DNA from 2 places in the Comamonas sp. UBA7840 genome. Region 1 is predicted to be linked to the other one. Evidence: predicted binding sites of a transcription regulator. Region 1 holds the regulator's gene; the other holds the start of a gene.
What was found. Region 1 encodes sigma-54, which starts transcription at its own class of promoters, with help from an activator protein. Its sites were predicted from a motif close to TGGCANGNAANCTGCTTT; they were not measured.

Region 1 (11,275 bases):
ATGTTGGCGCGCTCGGTGTCGGCACTGGTTTTTTCCAGCTCCTTTTGCACCTCGGCCACGTTCACCTGGTGGTAGTGCAGGGCATGCAGCGTCGCGCCGGTGGGCGATGGCACCCAGGCGGTGTTGGCTCCCGACTTGGGGTGGCCAATCTTTTGCTCCAGCATGGCCTTCATCAGGTCAGGCATGGCCCACATGCCCTTGCCGATCTGGGCACGGCCGCGCAGGCCCATGGTCAGGCCCACCAGCACGTTGTTGCGCTCGTAAGCGGGCAGCCAGGCGCTGGCCTTCATGTCGGCCTTGCGCACCATCGGGCCGGCGTGCATGGCGGTGTGCATTTCGTCGCCGGTGCGGTCCAGGAAGCCCGTGTTGATGAAGGCTACACGCGCAGGGGCGGCGGCGATGGAGGCCTTCAGGTTGGCGCTGGTGCGGCGCTCTTCGTCCATGATGCCCAGCTTCACGGTGTTGGGCTTGAGGCCCAGCAGTTGCTCCACGCGGCCAAACAGGGTGTCGGCAAACGCCACTTCGGCGGGGCCGTGCATTTTGGGCTTGACGATGTAGACGCTGCCGGTGCGGCTGTTGCGGATGCCGTTGGCACCGTGGCCCTGCAGGTCGTGCATGGCGATGGCGGTGGTGACCACGGCATCCAGAATGCCTTCAGGAATTTCTTTGCCTTCTGCGCCCCACAGGATGGCGGGGTTGGTCATCAAATGGCCCACATTGCGCAGGAACATCAGCGAGCGGCCGTGCAGCTTGACGGGCTGACCATCTGCACCGGTGTAGATGCGGTCGCCGTTCAGGCCACGGGTCATGGTCTTGCCGCCCTTTTCAAAGGACTCGGTCAGCGTGCCCTTCAAAATGCCCAGCCAGTTGCTGTAGCCCAGTACCTTGTCTTCGGCATCCACCGCAGCCACGGAGTCTTCCAGGTCCAAGATGGTGGAGACGGCGGCTTCCACCACCACGTCGGCCACGCCCGCAGCATCGGTCTGGCCGATGGGGGTGGACTTGTTGATGATGATGTCGATGTGCAGGCCGTGGTTCTTCAGCAGCACCGAAGTGGGCGCAGCCGCATCGCCTTGGTAGCCGACGAACTTGTCCGCATCCTTCAAGCCCGTGGTGTTGCCGTTCTTCAAAGTCACGACCAGCTTGCCGCCTTCGACCTGGTAAGCCGCTGCATCTTTGTGCGAGCCCGCAGCCAGTGGCACGGCCTGGTCCAGGAAGTTGCGTGCAAATTCAATGACCTTGGCGCCGCGCACGGGGTTGTAGCCCTTGCCCTTTTCGGCGCCGCCTTCTTCGCTGATGGCGTCGGTGCCGTACAGCGCGTCATACAGGCTGCCCCAGCGCGCGTTGGCGGCGTTCAGTGCGTAGCGCGCGTTCAGGATGGGCACTACCAGCTGGGGGCCGGCCATGGTGGCCAGCTCGGCATCCACGTTCTCGGTGGTGGCCTTGGCGTCCTTGGGCGACTCGACCAGATAGCCAATCTGTGTCAGAAATTTTTGGTATGCCGCCATGTCGGCGATGGGGCCGGGGTTGGCCTTGTGCCAGGTGTCCAGCTCGGCTTGCAGGCGGTCGCGCTCGGCCAGCAGGGCAGCATTCTTGGGGGCCAGATCGGCCACCAGTGCATCAAAGCCTTTCCAGAAGGCGGCAGCATCGACGCCGGTACCGGGCAGAACCTGCTCGTTGATGAAAGTGTGCAGTTCGTTGGCAACTTGCAGGCCGTGAACTTGGGTGCGTGCAGTCATGGTGGTAACCCCCTTGGATCAGTAGAAAACCAAAGCCCCAGTATTTGGAGCCTTGCTCCCACTGTATTGCAAAGTTTGGAGTTAATAAATTGGGCAAAAAGCTTATAACTGATGACTTTTATGCAAAAGTGGGCAACACTTCAAGCATCTGCTGTACGGAAGAATATGCAGAAAACATAGCTGCTAGCGCTTGGTGTATAAGCGTTAGAGGCCAATTTGGTTCATAAATTATTTGTGCCATGGACAAACTCAAAGCCTTCGAGTCCTTTGTCTCGGTTGCGACCAAAGGCAGTTTGACGGCCGCCGCCAAGGCCGAAGGGGTGGCGCCCGCCATCATGGGGCGCAGGCTGGATGCGCTGGAGGCGCACCTGGGCGTCAAGCTCATGGTGCGCACCACACGCCGCATCAGCCTCACGCACGAGGGCAGCGCTTTTTTGGAAGACTGCCAGCGTCTGCTGAGCGATGTGGCCAATGCCGAGGCCAGTGTTTCTGCAGGCGGCGTCAAGGCCACCGGGCATTTGCGCATCACCGCCCCGGCAGGGTTTGGCCGCCGCCATGTGGCACCGCTGGTGCCGCTGTTCCACGACCTGCACCCCGATGTCACCATCTCTTTGAACCTGAGCGACCGCGTGGTGGACTTGGCCGGGGAGGGCTATGACTGCGCGGTGCGGGTGGGGGATTTGCCCGATTCCTCGCTGATCAGCGTGCGCATGGCGGACAACCGCCGCCTGTGCGTGGCCACACCCGCTTACCTGCAGGCCTATGGCACGCCCCACCACCCGTCCGAGCTGGCGCAGCACCGCTGCCTGACGCTGTCCAGCGACGCCTCGCAAACCCGGGGCTGGGCCTTTCGCCTGCCCAGCCGCGATGGCGGCACCGAGGTGGTGCACTTCAAGCCCACGGGGCCGCTGGATTGCTCCGACGGCCAGGTGCTGCATGACTGGTGCCTGGGAGGCTGGGGCGTTGCATGGCGCAGCACCTGGGAGGTAGAGTCAGAAATTGCAGCGGGGCGTTTGCAGGAGGTGCTGGCGGAATTTGCCGCGCCACCCAACGGGATTTACGTGGTGTTTCCACAGCGCAAGCACATGACGCTGCGCTTGCGCCTGTGGATGGACTACCTCAAGGGGCAATATGAACGCCCTGAGTTTTGGAGCAAGGGGATAGCGCGATGACTTGGGAAGCAATTTTGGCCAGCCTGCACCTGGTGGCCATTCTGACGGCGGTGGTGTTTCTCTCCAGTGAGGCGGCGCTGTGCCGTGCGGAGTGGATGAATGCTGCGGTAGTGCGCCGTTTGGCCAGGCTGGACATGATTTACGGCCTGGCCGCGCTGGCGCTGCTGCTGACGGGTATTGCCCGCATCGTCTGGGGTGCCAAGGGCATGACGTGGTACGTCAGCCAGCCGCTGTTTCACCTGAAGATGCTGTTGTTTTTTGTGGCGGCCATCTTGTCGCTGCGTCCCACCTTCACCATCCGCAAGTGGCTCAAGGCGCTGGATGGGGCGGGCACCTTGCCCCAGCCCGAGGCGGTGCGCGCGGTGCGCACTTGGATCATGGTGCAAGCCCACATCATTCCCGTGATCGCGGTGATTGCCGTGTTCTGGGCACGGGGCATGTAGCCCTGCGAGGGCAGATGCCTTTAGCGGCGCACATAGCTTTTGCGCCCACTGTCTGAGATGCAATAGCGCCCGCCGCGTGGGCCGGTACACACCGCACCGCTGCGGCAGCTGCAGGTGGTGTCGGTAGCGGCCGGGGCCTGGAAAGCGCGCACCGCAGCAGGGGCGCGTGCATCGCTACAAATTTTGCGTGATGCGCTGAGGGAGCCGTCTTTACAGACAAACTGGCTACCCATGCAATGGTCGATGCCCCCTTTGCGCCCTGAACAGGGGGTGTTGGCGCCGTAGCTCTGGAAGGCCACGCCCAGCAGCAAGCAGGCCTGCGCACAGCGTGAAGTTTGCAAAACCATCTCCCTGACGTTTTTCGGATGCCCTGTATGCGTGATTTCAAGGCTTGGGCAGATTGTGCCCTGCGCACGTAAAATCGCCTGATGCTTTCTGTCAAACAAGAATTGCTCGCCGCCCTGGCGGCTGAGCTCGAAACCCTTTCGCCAGGCGCCGGCGCACGCGCTGCGTTTGAAAACCCCAAAGTGGCAGCCCATGGCGATTTCGCTTGTACGGCAGCCATGCAACTGGCCAAGCCGCTGAAGGCCAACCCCCGTGCGCTGGGCGAGCAGTTGCAAGCCGCCCTGATGGCCACAGCACCTTTTCAGCAGTGGGTGGAGGCGATTGAGATCGCAGGCCCCGGCTTTTTGAACATTCGCCTCAAGCCCGCCGCCAAGCAAGAAATCATCCGTGAAGTGCTGGGCCAGGCCGAGCAGTTTGGCTATCAGGCCGACCGTGGTGAAAACATCCTGGTGGAGTTTGTCTCTGCTAACCCCACAGGCCCCCTGCACGTGGGCCATGGCCGCCAGGCCGCAATTGGCGATGCCATCAGCAACCTGTATGCCACCCAGGGCTGGAAGGTGCACCGCGAGTTTTATTACAACGACGCGGGTGTGCAGATTGATACCCTGACCAAGTCCACCCAGTTGCGCGCCAAGGGCTTCAAGCCCGGTGACGATTGCTGGCCTACCGACAGCGACAACCCCCTGGCCAAGAACTTCTACAACGGCGACTACATCGCCGACATCGCGGCTGCTTTCCTGGCCAAGGAAACCGTGAAGGCCGATGACCGCGAGTTCACCGCCAACGGGGACGTCGAGGACTACGAAAACATCCGCAACTTTGCCGTGGCCTATCTGCGCAACGAGCAGGACAAGGACTTGCAGGCGTTCAACCTGAAGTTTGACGAGTACTACCTCGAGTCCAGCCTCTACACCAACGGCCACGTGGCCGATACGGTGCAGCGCCTGATTGCCAGCGGCTACACCTATGAGCAAGACGGTGCGCTGTGGCTCAAGTCCACCGAGTTTGGTGATGACAAGGACCGCGTGATGCGCAAGTCCGATGGTCACTACACCTACTTCCTGCCCGATGTGGCCTACCACATCCAGAAATTCCAGCGTGGCTACGGCAAGGTGGTGAACATCCAGGGCACGGACCACCACGGCACGATTGCCCGCGTGCGCGCCGGTCTGCAGGCCGCGAATGTGGGCATCCCCCAGGGTTACCCCGACTACGTGTTGCACACCATGGTGCGTGTGGTGCGCAATGGCGAAGAAGTGAAGATCAGCAAGCGCGCCGGCTCTTATGTGACCTTGCGTGACCTGATCGAGTGGACCAGCAAAGACGCCGTGCGCTTCTTCCTGCTCAGCCGCAAGCCCGATACCGAGTACACCTTCGACGTGGACCTGGCCGTGGCGCAGAACAACGACAACCCCGTGTACTACGTGCAGTACGCGCATGCGCGCATTTGCTCGGTGCTGCGTGCCTGGCAAGAAGCTGGTGGCGCTGGTGTGGCTGCGCTCAAGGATGTGGATCTGTCTGCGCTGGAAGGGCCGCAGGCCCAGGCGTTGATGCTGCTGCTGGCCAAGTACCCCGAAATGCTGACGGCCGCCGCCGCTGGCAACGCCCCGCATGACGTCACTTTCTACTTGCGAGATTTGGCTTCCGCCTACCACAGCTACTACGACGCAGAGCGTATCTTGGTGGACGACGAGGCCGTGAAACTGGCGCGTCTGGCACTGGTCGCTGCGACTGCGCAAGTGCTGCACAATGGCTTGGCTGTGCTGGGTGTGAGCGCACCCGAGCGCATGTAAGCGAAACAACAAGCAACGTGACAGGCGGTTTTATGGGTAAGCAGCAGCGTGGTGGCACCATCTTGGGGCTCATCATTGGTTTGATCTTGGGCTTGGGCATTGCGCTGGGTGTGGCGGTGTACGTCACCAAAGTGCCAGTGCCTTTCCTCAACAAGGGCGAGCACCGCGACATCGAGAAAACCGAACAGGAGCGCAACCGCAGTTGGGACCCCAATTCGCCGCTCTACGGCAGCTCGCCTTCGCGCGCGCCCCAGGCGCCTGCTGCGGCAGCGCCAGAAGCACCTGGCACTTCTGCCGCCATTCCCCCCGTCGACCCGGTTGCCAAGCCGCCAGCGGCTACGGCAGACCCGCTGGGTGATTTGGCCAAGGCGCAGGTCAAAGCCTCTGATGCCAAAGCTGCGGCAGAAGCCAAGGCGGCCGCCAGCACCGCCAACGCTGGCTCGGACGGATTTAGCTATTTTGTCCAGGCTGGCGCATTCCGCACCCAGGGTGATGCGGATGCCCAGCGTGCCAAACTCGCGATGCTGGGCTGGGAAGCGCGCATCAGTGAGCGTGAGCAAAATGGACGCCCGGTGTTCCGCGTGCGCGTGGGCCCTTTCGCCAAACGTGGTGATGCGGAGCAGCTGAAGCAAAAATTGGACGGCGCTGGGGTGGATTCGGCCTTGGTGCGCGTGCAGCAATGAACTTTTTGAGCGACCTATGCTCAATACCAACCATATCTCGTGAAGGAGTCTCTTTGATGCAACGCCGCCAGTTCTCTTTGGCCGCAGCCACTGCTGCAACTTCCCTGGCTTGGGGTGCCAACACTGCATTCGCGCAGCAAGCAGCCCCCAAGGAAGGCAAGGACTATGTGCGCCTTTCCAAGCCTGCACCCACCGAAGCCCCCGCAGGCAAGGTGGAAGTGGTGGAGTTCTTCTGGTACAGCTGCCCGCACTGCAACGACTTTGAGCCCACTTTTGCGGCCTGGAAGCAAAAAGCTCCGGCCAACGTGGTCGTGCGCCGCGTGCCTGTGGCGTTCAACGCCAGCTTTGTACCCCAGCAAAAGCTGTACTTTGCGCTGCAAGCCATGGACAACTTTGATGCCATGCACGTCAAGGTATTCCGCGCCATTCACGTGGAGCGCAACAAACTGGCCAAGGATGAGGACATCTTCAACTGGGTGGCCAAGCAAGGCGTGGATGTGAACAAGTTCAAGGAAATCTACAACTCGTTCAACGTGTCCAGCCAAGTGCGCAAGGCTACCGCGCTGCAGCAAGCCTACGACGTGGAAGGCGTGCCTTCCATGGGCGTGGCAGGCCGCTATTACACCGACGGCCCCCGCGCAGGCAGCATGGCCAACGTGCTGAATGTGGTGCAGCATTTGGTTGCACAAAGCGCCAACGCCTGATGCAGACAGGGTTGCGAGCCCTTGCGCAGCCACAAAGCCCGCCTTGTGCGGGCTTTTTTCATGGAAAACGAGCATGCATGACTACAATGTGCTGCAAGAAACGTGCCCTGCCCACATGACACCCAAACTCCTCACCTGCCTCTTGTTGACCGCCTTTGTCGGCGTTTCCGGTATTGCGCACGCCGAGCGTGCTGACCGTGACAAGCCCATGAACATTGAAGCGGATGCCTTGCGCCATGACGAGCTCAAGCAAACCAGTGTGTTCACCGGCAATGTGGTGATGACCAAGGGCTCGATCGTGTTGCGCGGTGCGCAGCTGGATGTGCGCCAAGATGCACAGGGCTACCAGCATGGCGTGGTCAAGGCAGAACCCGGCAAGCGTGCGTTTTTCCGGCAAAAGCGTGACACGGCGCCCGGCGCTCCCGAAGAGTTTGTCGAAGGCGAGGGCGAGGTCATTGAGTACAACGGCCAGACCGATGATGTGAAGCTGATTCGCCGTGGACAGTTGCGCCGCTATACCGGTGGCAAGCTCAGCGACGACATCATGGGCAGCGTCATCACCTATAACAATCTGACCGACGTGTTTACCGTGGATGGTGAAAAGCGCAGCAATGAGCCCTCGTCGGCACCCGCTGGCTCCGGGGGCCGCGTGCGCGCTATTTTGGCGCCCAAGGCCACCGCTGCCCCATCACCCTCGACCGCCCCAGCGCAGCCCTTGCAGCCTTCCGGCACCCTGAATTTGCAAGGAAAGTAATGGCTGAGCAGACCCAAGACATCGCAGGCACCAGCAAGCTGGAGGCCCGCCATCTGGCCAAGTCGTACGGCAGCCGCAAGGTGGTCAAAGACGTCTCCATCACGGTACAAAAAGGTGAGGTGGTGGGCTTGCTGGGCCCCAATGGCGCTGGCAAAACCACGTCGTTTTACATGATTGTGGGCTTGGTGCGCAGCGATGGTGGGGATGTGCTCATCGATGGGCACTCGGTGGGCAATATGCCCATCCACCAGCGCTCGCGCCTGGGGCTGTCGTACCTGCCGCAAGAAGCGTCGATCTTTCGCAAGCTGAATGTGGAAGACAACGTGCGTGCCGTGCTGGAGCTGCAAAAAGACGCAGCGGGTAAGCCGCTGTCGTCGGCAGAGATTGAAGCTCAGCTGAGCAAGTTGCTGCAAGAGCTGCGCGTTGAGCATTTGCGCATGTCGCCCTCGCTGGCGCTGTCCGGCGGTGAGCGCCGCCGTGTCGAGATCGCGCGGGCGCTGGCTACCAACCCACGCTTTATCTTGCTGGACGAGCCTTTTGCCGGTATCGACCCGATCGCGGTGATCGAGATCCAGCGCATCATCGGCTTTCTCAAGGAGCGCGGCATCGGCGTGCTGATTACCGACCACAACGTGCGTGAAACCTTGGGCATTTGTGACCACGCGTTCATCATCAGCGATGGCACGGTGCTGGCACAGGGAACGCCGCAGGAGATTGTCGAAAATCCGGATGTGCGCCGGGTCTACCTCGGCGAGCACTTCCGCATGTAACCCTCCTCAGCAGCGTTATCAAAAACAACAAGGGTCGAGAGAGCACACAGAGGGAGTACAGCGTTGAAGCCAGGTTTGTCACTGCGGGTCTCACAGCATTTAGCACTTACGCCGCAACTGCAGCAATCCATTCGCCTCTTACAGCTATCGACGCTGGAGCTGTCCCAAGAAGTTGAGCAGATGCTCGACGACAACCCTTTCCTCGAGATCGCGACCGAGGATGCGCCGCGCGAAGAATTTGGCCTCGACAGTGCCAATACCGCCCCGCAGGGGGATGCAGACACGGCGGAAGAATTTTCATATTCCATAGCTGACAGCGCAGGCGCAGCAAGCGCTGAAGGCCAAAAAGACCAAGAATTTTCAGCGCCGGAAAGCGATGTGCCCAATGACTGGGAAGGCGACGGCAGCGTGGACATGTCGTCCTTCGACGAGGGTGAATGGGGCGGTGAGGCCTCCGCACGCGGTCAGCGCAACGACGATGACGATGCGCCCACTGCCTTGGACTTGGCGGGCAGCCACGAGTCGCTGACCGACTTTTTGCACCAGCAGGCGCTGTCGCTGCGCCTGTCCGAGCTCGACCGCTACGCCCTGCGGTTTCTGATCGAAAACCTCAACGACGACGGCTACCTGGAAGATTCGCTGCAGGAGCTGGCTGAAGGGCTGGCTGGCACCGACGATCTGGAGCAGCTGGACGAGCTGGTGCACCGCTTCACCGTAGCACTGCGCCTGCTGCAGTCGCTGGAGCCGGTGGGCGTGGGCGCACGCGATCTGGCCGAATGCCTGCGCCTGCAGCTGTTGCACCTGCACCGCGAGGACCCGCGGGACGAGCTGCTGGAGGTGGCGCTGCAGGTGTGCGCGCAGCCGCTGGACATGCTGGCGCGGCGCGATGTGCGCAAACTGATGCAGGCCTGTGGCCTGCCCGAAGCCAAGGTGCGTGCCGCGCTGGGTGTGATTGCGCGGCTGGAGCCCAAACCGGGGCGCCGTTTTGCCGATGTGGAGCGCCACATCATCGTGCCCGATGTGATCGTCAAGAAGTTGCTGCGCAAGGGTACGGACGGTCTGGCGCAGTTCAGCGTGCAGCTCAACCCGGACGTGATGCCGCGCCTGCGCGTGCACGATGTGTACGCCAACGCCCTGCGCAGCCACAAGGGCAGCGACGGGCACGCCGGCCTGCAGCAGCGGCTGCAGGAGGCGCGCTGGTTTATCAAGAACGTGCAGCAGCGCTTTGACACCATCTTGCGCGTGTCCAAGGCCATCGTTGACCGGCAAAAGAACTTCTTCGTACATGGCGAGTTGGCCATGCGCCCGCTGGTACTGCGCGACATTGCCGATGAGCTGGGCTTGCACGAATCGACCATCAGCCGCGTGACCACGGCCAAGTACATGGCCACACCGCACGGCACCTATGAGCTGAAATTCTTCTTTGGTTCCGGGCTGGGCACGGAGACGGGCGGCAATGCCTCCAGCACGGCGGTGCGTGCCTTGATCAAACAGTTCGTGGCGGCCGAAAACACCAAAAAGCCGCTGTCGGACAGCCAGATTGCCGAGATGCTCAAGGAGCAAGGCATTGAATGCGCGCGCCGCACCGTGGCCAAGTACCGCGAGGCGCTCAAAATTGCGCCAGCGAACCTGCGCAAGGCGCTCTAAGCACGCTGAAGGGCCGGGTTGATACCTGTGCAGTAGCGCAGGTCGGCACGGCCCTTTAAAATTACCGCCTAGAACACCATCGAGAACGCAGCGGCTGACGCTGCGTTTTTGCTTTCAGCGGGAGTCTGCCGGCAGCCACACCACGGCGAGGCGGCTCGCGTATGCTGGACCCCTGCTATGAACCAATTGCATTTGTTTTTGCCCTGCGCCGCTGGCGTTGAGGGTTTTCTGGCCGACGAAGTGCGCGCTATTACGGGCGTGGGCAAGGATGACGTGCTCACGGGCCGGGGCGGTGTCATGGTGCGCGCGATGTGGCGCGACGCCATGCTGCTCAATCTGCACAGCCGTCTGGCCCAGCGGGTGCTGGTGGAGCTGTCGTTCACCGAGTACCGCAGCGAGAATGATCTGTACCGCGCCGCCAGCGAGGTGGCCTGGGAAATCTGGTTCTCGCCCAAAGAGACCTTCAAGATTGAGGTGACGGCCCAGCACAGTCCGCTGACCAGCCTTAATTTTGCGGCCCTCAAGGTCAAGGATGCGATTGCCGATCGCTTCCGCGCCAAGCGCAATGGCGTGCGCCCCAGTGTGGAAACCCACCACCCTGACGTGCGTGTGCACATGCACCTGACCACCGACACCTGCACGCTGTACATGGACACCACGGGCGAAGCGCTGTTCAAGCGCGGCTGGCGCGAGGACAAGGGCGATGCACCGCTCAAGGAAACCCTGGCCGCCGCCATGATTGCCGCCACGGGCTGGAACCCGCATGGCCCTAATCCACAGCCGCTGTACGACCCCTGCTGTGGCTCTGGCACGGTAGTGATTGAGGCGGCACAGATTGCGCGAAAAATTCCCGCTGGCATCTTGCGCCGCTTTGCGTTTGAAAAGCTGGTGCCGTTCCAGCGCCATGTGTGGGAGCAAATCCTGGATGAGGCCGAGGCCCAAATTTTGGATGAAAGCCCCGTGCCGATTTTTGGCTCCGATGTCTCGCACCGCATGGTGGACTTTGCCCAGCGCAATGCCGAGCGTGCCGGCGTGGCCGAGACCGTGAACCTGCGTGGCGGTGACGCCCTGCAGCGTATGCCTCCGTGCGAGCAGCCGGGCATGATGCTGCTCAACCCCCCGTACGGCGAGCGTATTGCCGCTGCCGGCAGCTTTGGCCGCAATGCCGCAGAGCGCATGGACGCGGTCGAGCGCGTGGGCCGCGAAACAGCGCAAACCGAAGACG
Region 2 (6,681 bases), on a different contig from region 1:
ATGGTGATGCGGCCCGTCTCCAGGGGCTCGCGCAAAGCCTCTAGCGCCGAGCGTGAAAACTCCGGAAATTCATCCAAAAACAAGGTGCCAAAGTGGGCGTAGGAAATCTCCCCCGGCTTCGGGGGTGAGCCGCCGCCCACCAATGCCACGGCGCTGGCCGTATGGTGTGGACTGGCGGTGCGGCGCAGCCCCCATTCTTCAGCTTTGAAGCGCCCGCACAGGCTAGCAATCGCGGCACTTTCTACGGCTTCTTGCTCGGTCATCGGGGGCAGGATGCTGGCAAAGCGCTGGGCCAGCATGGATTTGCCCGAGCCCGGCGGCCCCACCAGCAGCACGCCGTGCTGACCTGCTGCGGCAATTTCCAGCGCCCGCTTGGCGGGAGTCTGGCCCTTGACTTCGCCCATGTCGGCGGCCCCCTGCAAGCGCGCGCGTGGCGGGGTGGGCAGCTTGTGCCAGCCTGGCGCGCTGCTGGCATCCGGCGATGCGGAGGGGGGCAATAGCTGGGCCACCACGTCCAGCAAATGCTGGGCGCCATAGACCTCAGCCTGGGGTGCGCAGGCCGCTTCCGCCGCGCTTTCCATGGGCAATACCAAGCGGGTCTGAATGTGCTGCAGCTGCAAGGCCAGGCTGGTGGCCAGCGCGCCGCGTACCGGGCGCAGCTCCCCCGAGAGCGATAGCTCTCCCGCAAATTCCCAGCCGGGCAGCCGCGCAGCATCGATTTGCCCGCTGGCCGCCAGGATGCCCAAAGCAATCGGCAGGTCAAAACGCCCACTGTCTTTGGGCAGGTCGGCCGGCGCGAGATTGACGGTGATGCGCTTGTTGGTGGGAAATTCCAGCCCGCTGTTGGCAATCGCACAGCGCACGCGCTCCCGCGCCTCTTTGACTTCAACCTCGGCCAGCCCCACCAAATTGAAGCTGGGCAGGCCATTGGCCAAATGCACTTCCACGGTGACAGAAGGCGCTTGCAGCCCCAAAAGCGCCCGGCTTTGCACGCAGGCCAAACTCATGGCGTGTTTCTCCCTAAAACAGTGCGTAAAAAAGCAGCAAACGTTCCATCTGGTTGCACCAATTTGGTGCTTCGAGGCGATTGCCACGGTTGTCACTGTAGGACGCCTGGCCGCGCTGCACCAAGCCCGCTGGTTGGCACGCTCCCTGCTTAAAGGGCTTGTCACAACACTTTTTACAACTTCCCGCTTCCCGGAGGAACGTCTCATGAAAATGGTGTCAGCCATCATCAAGCCCTTCAAGCTCGACGAGGTGCGAGAAGCCCTGTCGCAGCTTGGTGTGCAGGGTATTACCGTGACCGAGGTCAAGGGCTTTGGCCGCCAAAAAGGTCACACCGAGCTGTACCGCGGCGCCGAATATGTCGTGGACTTTCTGCCCAAAGTGAAGTTGGAAGCTGCCGTCGATGACGCGGTGCTCGAGCAAGTCATTGAAGCCATCGAAGGTGCCGCGCGCACCGGCAAGATTGGCGACGGCAAGATTTTTGTGTATGACTTGGAGCAGGTCGTGCGTATCCGTACCGGTGAAACCGGCAACGATGCCCTGTAACGCAACCCTTGAGGCAAGAGACTGACATGAAAAAATCACTCCCTGCAATTGCACTGGGTCTGGGCCTGATGGCCGCAGCAACCGGTGCCTGGGCCCAAGAGGCTGCACCCGCGGTGGCTGCCGTCGTGGAAACCGCGGCCGAAGCCGCTCCTGCACTGAGCGCGGGTGACACCGCGTGGATGCTGACCTCCACCATGCTGGTGATCCTGATGATCATCCCCGGTTTGGCGCTGTTTTACGGCGGTTTGGTGCGCTCCAAGAACATGCTGTCCGTGCTGGCGCAGGTGTTCACCATCTTCTCGCTGATTACCGTGCTGTGGGCCATTTACGGCTTCTCGCTGACCTTTGGTGGTGAGGGCAAGTTTTTTGGAGGCTTTGACAAGATTTTCTTGGCAGGCATTACCCCGGACACGCTCTCAGCGACGCTGGCCACCATTCCGGAGTATGTGTTCGTGGCCTTCCAGTCCACCTTTGCAGCCATTACCGTGGCGCTGATCGTGGGTGCATTTGCCGAGCGCATCAAGTTCTCGGCCGTGATGATCTTCTCTGTGCTGTGGTTCACCTTCAGCTACATCCCCATGGCACACATGGTGTGGGGCGGTGGCCTGCTGGCCAAAGACGGCGCGCTGGACTTCGCGGGCGGCACCGTGGTGCACATCAACGCCGCCGTGGCGGGCCTGGTGGGTGCTTACATGGTGGGCAAGCGCATCGGCTTTGGCAAAGAAGCCCTGCCCCCGCACAGCCTGACACTGACCATGGTGGGTGCATCGCTGCTGTGGGTGGGCTGGTTTGGTTTCAACGCGGGCTCGGCCGGCGCAGCCAACGGGATTGCGGGTCTGGCGTTCATCAACACCATCTTGGCGACCGGCGCAGCAGCCGTGGCGTGGATCGTGGCGGAAGGTCTGCACAAGGGGAAGCCTTCCATGCTGGGTGCGGCCTCGGGTGCGGTGGCGGGTCTGGTCACCATCACGCCTGCGGCAGGCTTTGTGGGCCCCATGGGCTCCATCGTGATGGGCTTGATTGCTGGCCCTCTGTGCCTGTGGGGGGTTTCGGGCCTGAAGCGTCTGCTGAAGGTGGACGATGTGTGCGACGTGTTTGGCGTACACGGTGTCGGCGGTATCTTGGGTGCCATCTTGACCGGTGTGTTCTGCGCTGCCGGCCTGGGCGGCGTGGAGCCCGAAGGCTTCAACATGGCGCACCAAGTGTGGGTGCAGTTCAAGAGCGTGATCGTCACCATCGTCTGGTGCGGTGTGGTCTCCTTCATTTGCTTCAAGATCGCAGATGTCCTGGTGGGTCTGCGGGTGGCTGAAGATGCGGAACGCGAAGGTCTGGATATCACCACCCACGGTGAGTCCGCCTACAACCGTTAAGCAGAGTGTGCAGGCAGGCGCCCTGCCTGCTGGAGGTACCAGAGCCGCCCTTCGGGGCGGCTTTTTTTGGCCCTCACAGTCTGATTCACGGTGGGCATTCAAAAAATTCACATGGCCAGCGCAGGCAAATCCGCGTGAGGCGGCTACGATTCAGCCCATGGATACCGCCCTTCACCAGACGCTTGAGCGCGTACGCGCTGCCGTTGCTGATTCTTCGCCACTGCGCATTCGCGGGGGCGGCAGCAAAGACTTTCATGCCTTGCAGTTGCAGGGCGCTATTTTGGACACCCGCAGTTTGCACGGCATCGTCAGCTACGAGCCCAGCGAACTGGTGGTGACGGTGCGCGCCGGCACGCCCTTGGCGGAGCTGGAAGCCGCCTTGGCAGAGCAAGGCCAGTGCTTGGCCTTTGAGCCCCCGCACTTTGCTGGTGTGGAGGGGGATGTTTCCACCGTAGGCGGCATGGTGGCTGCGGGCTGGAGTGGCCCGGCGCGCGCCAGCGTGGGTGCCGTGCGTGACTTTGTGCTGGGGATTGAAATCATCAACGGCCAAGCCGAGCTGCTGCGCTTTGGCGGCACGGTGATGAAAAACGTGGCCGGTTACGACGTGTCGCGCCTGATGGCGGGCAGCTGGGGCACGCTGGGCTTGATCACCGAAGTCAGCCTCAAAGTGCTGCCGGTAGCGCCGGGTGAAGCCACGCTGCGCTTTGAGGGCATCAGCCAGGCCGAAGCGCTGCAGCGCCTGAACCAGTGGGGCGGCCAGCCTTTGCCGCTGAACGCCAGCTGCTGGGTCGAAGACAACGGCGTGGGCACGCTGTACGTGCGGTTGCGCGGTGCGGTGGCAGCCGTCGAGGCGGCATGCCACAACATGGGCGGAACGCGCATGGATGCTGCGCAGGCTGCTCCAGATTGGATAGCGTGCCGCGAGCAAACACTGCCCTGGTTCAGCGCACGCGCTGCCACGGACTGCCTGTGGCGCCTGTCGGTGCCGCAAACGGCACCAGCCTTGGCGCTGCCTGCTGGGGTGGCCGCACCTTTGGTGGAATGGCACGGTGGCTTGCGCTGGGTGCAAGCCCCGCGCAGCATGGGCGCCACCCTCAAGGCGCTGGCGCAGCAAGTGGGCGGGAGCGCTTCACTCTTTAGAGCTGAAAGCGCAGGCCAGATAAGCGCAGAAGCCATTTTTGGCCCACAACTTGCAGCCATGCAGCGCATCCACGCACAACTCAAGCAGGCGTTTGACCCGGCCGGTATCTTCAATCCCGGGCGTGCCATGGCTCAAGGGTGAGCCATGCGCAGATTGCGCCATCTCACAAGCTCCCACCGCACTGGTGCCACCAACCGTGCACTGGGCTACTTGATGGCTTTCAATGCCGGTGCCATCAACGCAGGCGGCTTCATGGTGTTGCACCTGTACACCTCACACATGACGGGCTTCGTGTCCATGCTGGCCGACAACCTGGTACTGGGCAACACAGCGCTGGTGCTGTCGGCCATCGGAGCGCTGCTGGCGTTCACCACCGGCGCGGCGGTGACCGCCATTTTGGTGAATTGGGCGCGCCATATGCGGTTGCGCAGCGCTTATGCGCTGCCGCTGCTGCTGGTAGCCCTGCTGATGCTGCTGTTTGGCTTGGTGGGCGCCGTGACCACGCACTGGACCACCTGGTTTGCCGTGCCCCTGACGGTGCTGCTGCTGTCATTCACCATGGGGGTGCAAAACGCCACCTTGACCAAGATGTCGCACGCCACCATCCGCACCACGCACATGACAGGGGTGGTGACGGACTTGGGGATTGAGCTGGGCAAGATGCTGTTTTGGAACCGTGCAGGGCGTGAAGCCCCGCAACAAGTGCATGCCAACTGGTCGCGGGTGCGGCTGTTTAGCGGCCTGTTGGCCATGTTTTTAGCCGGTGGCATCGCAGGGGCTCTAGGCTTTCAGCGCTGGGGTTTTGTCTGCGTGGTGCCGCTGGCGCTGTTATTGATGGCGGTGTCTTTGCCACCGCTGTGGGCCGATGCAAAACATTGGCGCCAACGCTGGCAAGGGCCAGCTTCTGACCACTAAAAAAAGAGACACCCCATGCAAACCAATCTCGCCCCTGAATACCTCGGCACCTTGGCGGGCCAAGAGGCCGAAGCCATTTTGCGCAAATGCGTGCACTGCGGCTTTTGCACCGCCACCTGCCCCACCTACCAAACGCTGGGCGACGAGCTGGACGGCCCGCGTGGCCGCATCTACCTCATCAAGCAAGTGCTGGAAGGGCAGCAGCCCACCCGCGCCACGCAAGAGCACCTGGACCGCTGCCTGACCTGCCGCAACTGCGAAACCACCTGCCCCAGCGGTGTGCAATACGGCCACTTGGTGGACATTGGCCGCAAAGTGGTGGAAGAAAAGGTCAAGCGCCCCATGGGTGAGCGCCTGCAGCGCTGGGCGCTCAGAGAAGGGCTGACCTCACCGCTGTTTGCGCCGGCCATGAAGCTGGGGCAATCGGTGCGCAGTCTGCTGCCCGAAAGCATTCAGGCCAAGGTGCCGCCCAAGAGCGAACACGGCGTGTGGCCCAGCCGCAGCCATGCCCGCAAGGTGCTGCTGCACATGGGCTGCGTGCAGCCGGCCATGCTGCCCAACATCAACTACGCCACCGCACGCGTGCTGGACGCGGTGGGCATTGAAACCGTGGTGGTGCAGCAAAGCCAGTGCTGCGGCGCGGTGAAGTTCCACCTCAACGACCACGACGGCGGCAAGGCCCAAATGCGCGCCAATATCGATGCATGGTGGCCTGCGGTGCAAGCGGGCGAGGTCGAGGCGATTGTCAGCAATGCTTCGGGCTGCGGCGCCATGCTCAAAGACTGGGGCCATGTGCTGCGCCATGAACCAGCGTATGCCGAGAAAGCAGCGCGCATCAGCGCACTGACCAAGGATTTGAGCGAGCTGCTGCCCGCCTTGCTGCCGGAGCTGGCCGACAAGCTGCAAGGCCGGGTGCAAGTCAACCCCCAACCCATGGCCTACCACCCGCCATGCACGCTGCAGCACGCGCAAAAACTCAAGGGCGTGGTGGAAGGCAATCTGGCCAAGCTGGGCTTTCAGCTGACCACGGCGCGCACCGAGTCCCACCTGTGCTGCGGCTCTGCGGGCACCTACTCGGTGTTGCAGCCCGTGATCTCCAAAACCTTGCGCGATCGCAAATTGAAAGCACTGGACGAGGCAGTGGCGGCGCCTGCGGCCATTTTGTCGGCCAATATTGGCTGCATTGTGCATTTGCAAAGTGGCACCGATGTGCCCGTGCGCCACTGGGTGGAAGTGCTGGATGAAGCCTTGCAGGCCTGATGCCGTTGCTGCATTGACCCTGTCTTTGAACCTCTTGCCCGGCCTGGCTGCAGCAAGGTCTGCAGCGCAGTTTTGCACCCCGAAAGCAGGGAAATGGAATAAGTCCGATGCAGTCATAGGGGAGCAGGTTCACACGCAGCCCGCAATGCTGGCATCATCGCGGCTTTGATTTTTCTCGTATTGGCCCTTCGCCCATGACTGAATCTGTGACCACCACTGTTGACAACGCTGTGCCTGCGCCAGCACCTGCCAGCGCAGACCGCCGCCCCAACCAGCGTGGCGGTCGTGGCCGTGGCAATGCTGCGGCTGGCAAACCGGCGGCCCGCCCTGCGCGTGAGCTGCACCCCGTGCTGGTGCAACTGGCGCAACTGCACCCCGTGCTGTTTGGTGAGAATGTGCTGCCACTCAAGCGCGGCATCTTCCAAGACCTGCTGGCTTTGCACG

Region 2: B3R00_RS00695 (P-II family nitrogen regulator) is a predicted target of sigma-54. The motif match lies at 1,142-1,159, and genes of this name have one in related genera.

What each region holds. Positions count from the first base shown of each region.
Region 1 is NZ_DLTI01000038.1:2,853-14,127, reverse strand. Features, by position in the region: gene B3R00_RS14430 (malate synthase G) at 1-1,739, opposite strand, end outside; gene B3R00_RS14425 (LysR family transcriptional regulator) at 1,979-2,911, shown strand; gene B3R00_RS14420 (DUF2214 family protein) at 2,908-3,354, shown strand; gene B3R00_RS14415 (hypothetical protein) at 3,375-3,695, opposite strand; gene argS (arginine--tRNA ligase) at 3,783-5,492, shown strand; gene B3R00_RS14405 (SPOR domain-containing protein) at 5,525-6,175, shown strand; gene B3R00_RS14400 (thiol:disulfide interchange protein DsbA/DsbL) at 6,232-6,879, shown strand; gene lptA (lipopolysaccharide transport periplasmic protein LptA) at 6,995-7,633, shown strand; gene lptB (LPS export ABC transporter ATP-binding protein) at 7,633-8,403, shown strand; gene B3R00_RS14385 (RNA polymerase factor sigma-54) at 8,467-10,050, shown strand; gene B3R00_RS14380 (THUMP domain-containing class I SAM-dependent RNA methyltransferase) at 10,228-11,275, shown strand, end outside.
Region 2 is NZ_DLTI01000004.1:18,652-25,332, reverse strand. Features, by position in the region: gene B3R00_RS00700 (YifB family Mg chelatase-like AAA ATPase) at 1-1,007, opposite strand, end outside; gene B3R00_RS00695 (P-II family nitrogen regulator) at 1,213-1,551, shown strand; gene amt (ammonium transporter) at 1,578-2,921, shown strand; gene glcE (glycolate oxidase subunit GlcE) at 3,070-4,203, shown strand; gene B3R00_RS00680 (YoaK family protein) at 4,207-4,977, shown strand; gene glcF (glycolate oxidase subunit GlcF) at 4,993-6,237, shown strand; gene B3R00_RS00670 (ProQ/FinO family protein) at 6,432-6,681, shown strand, end outside.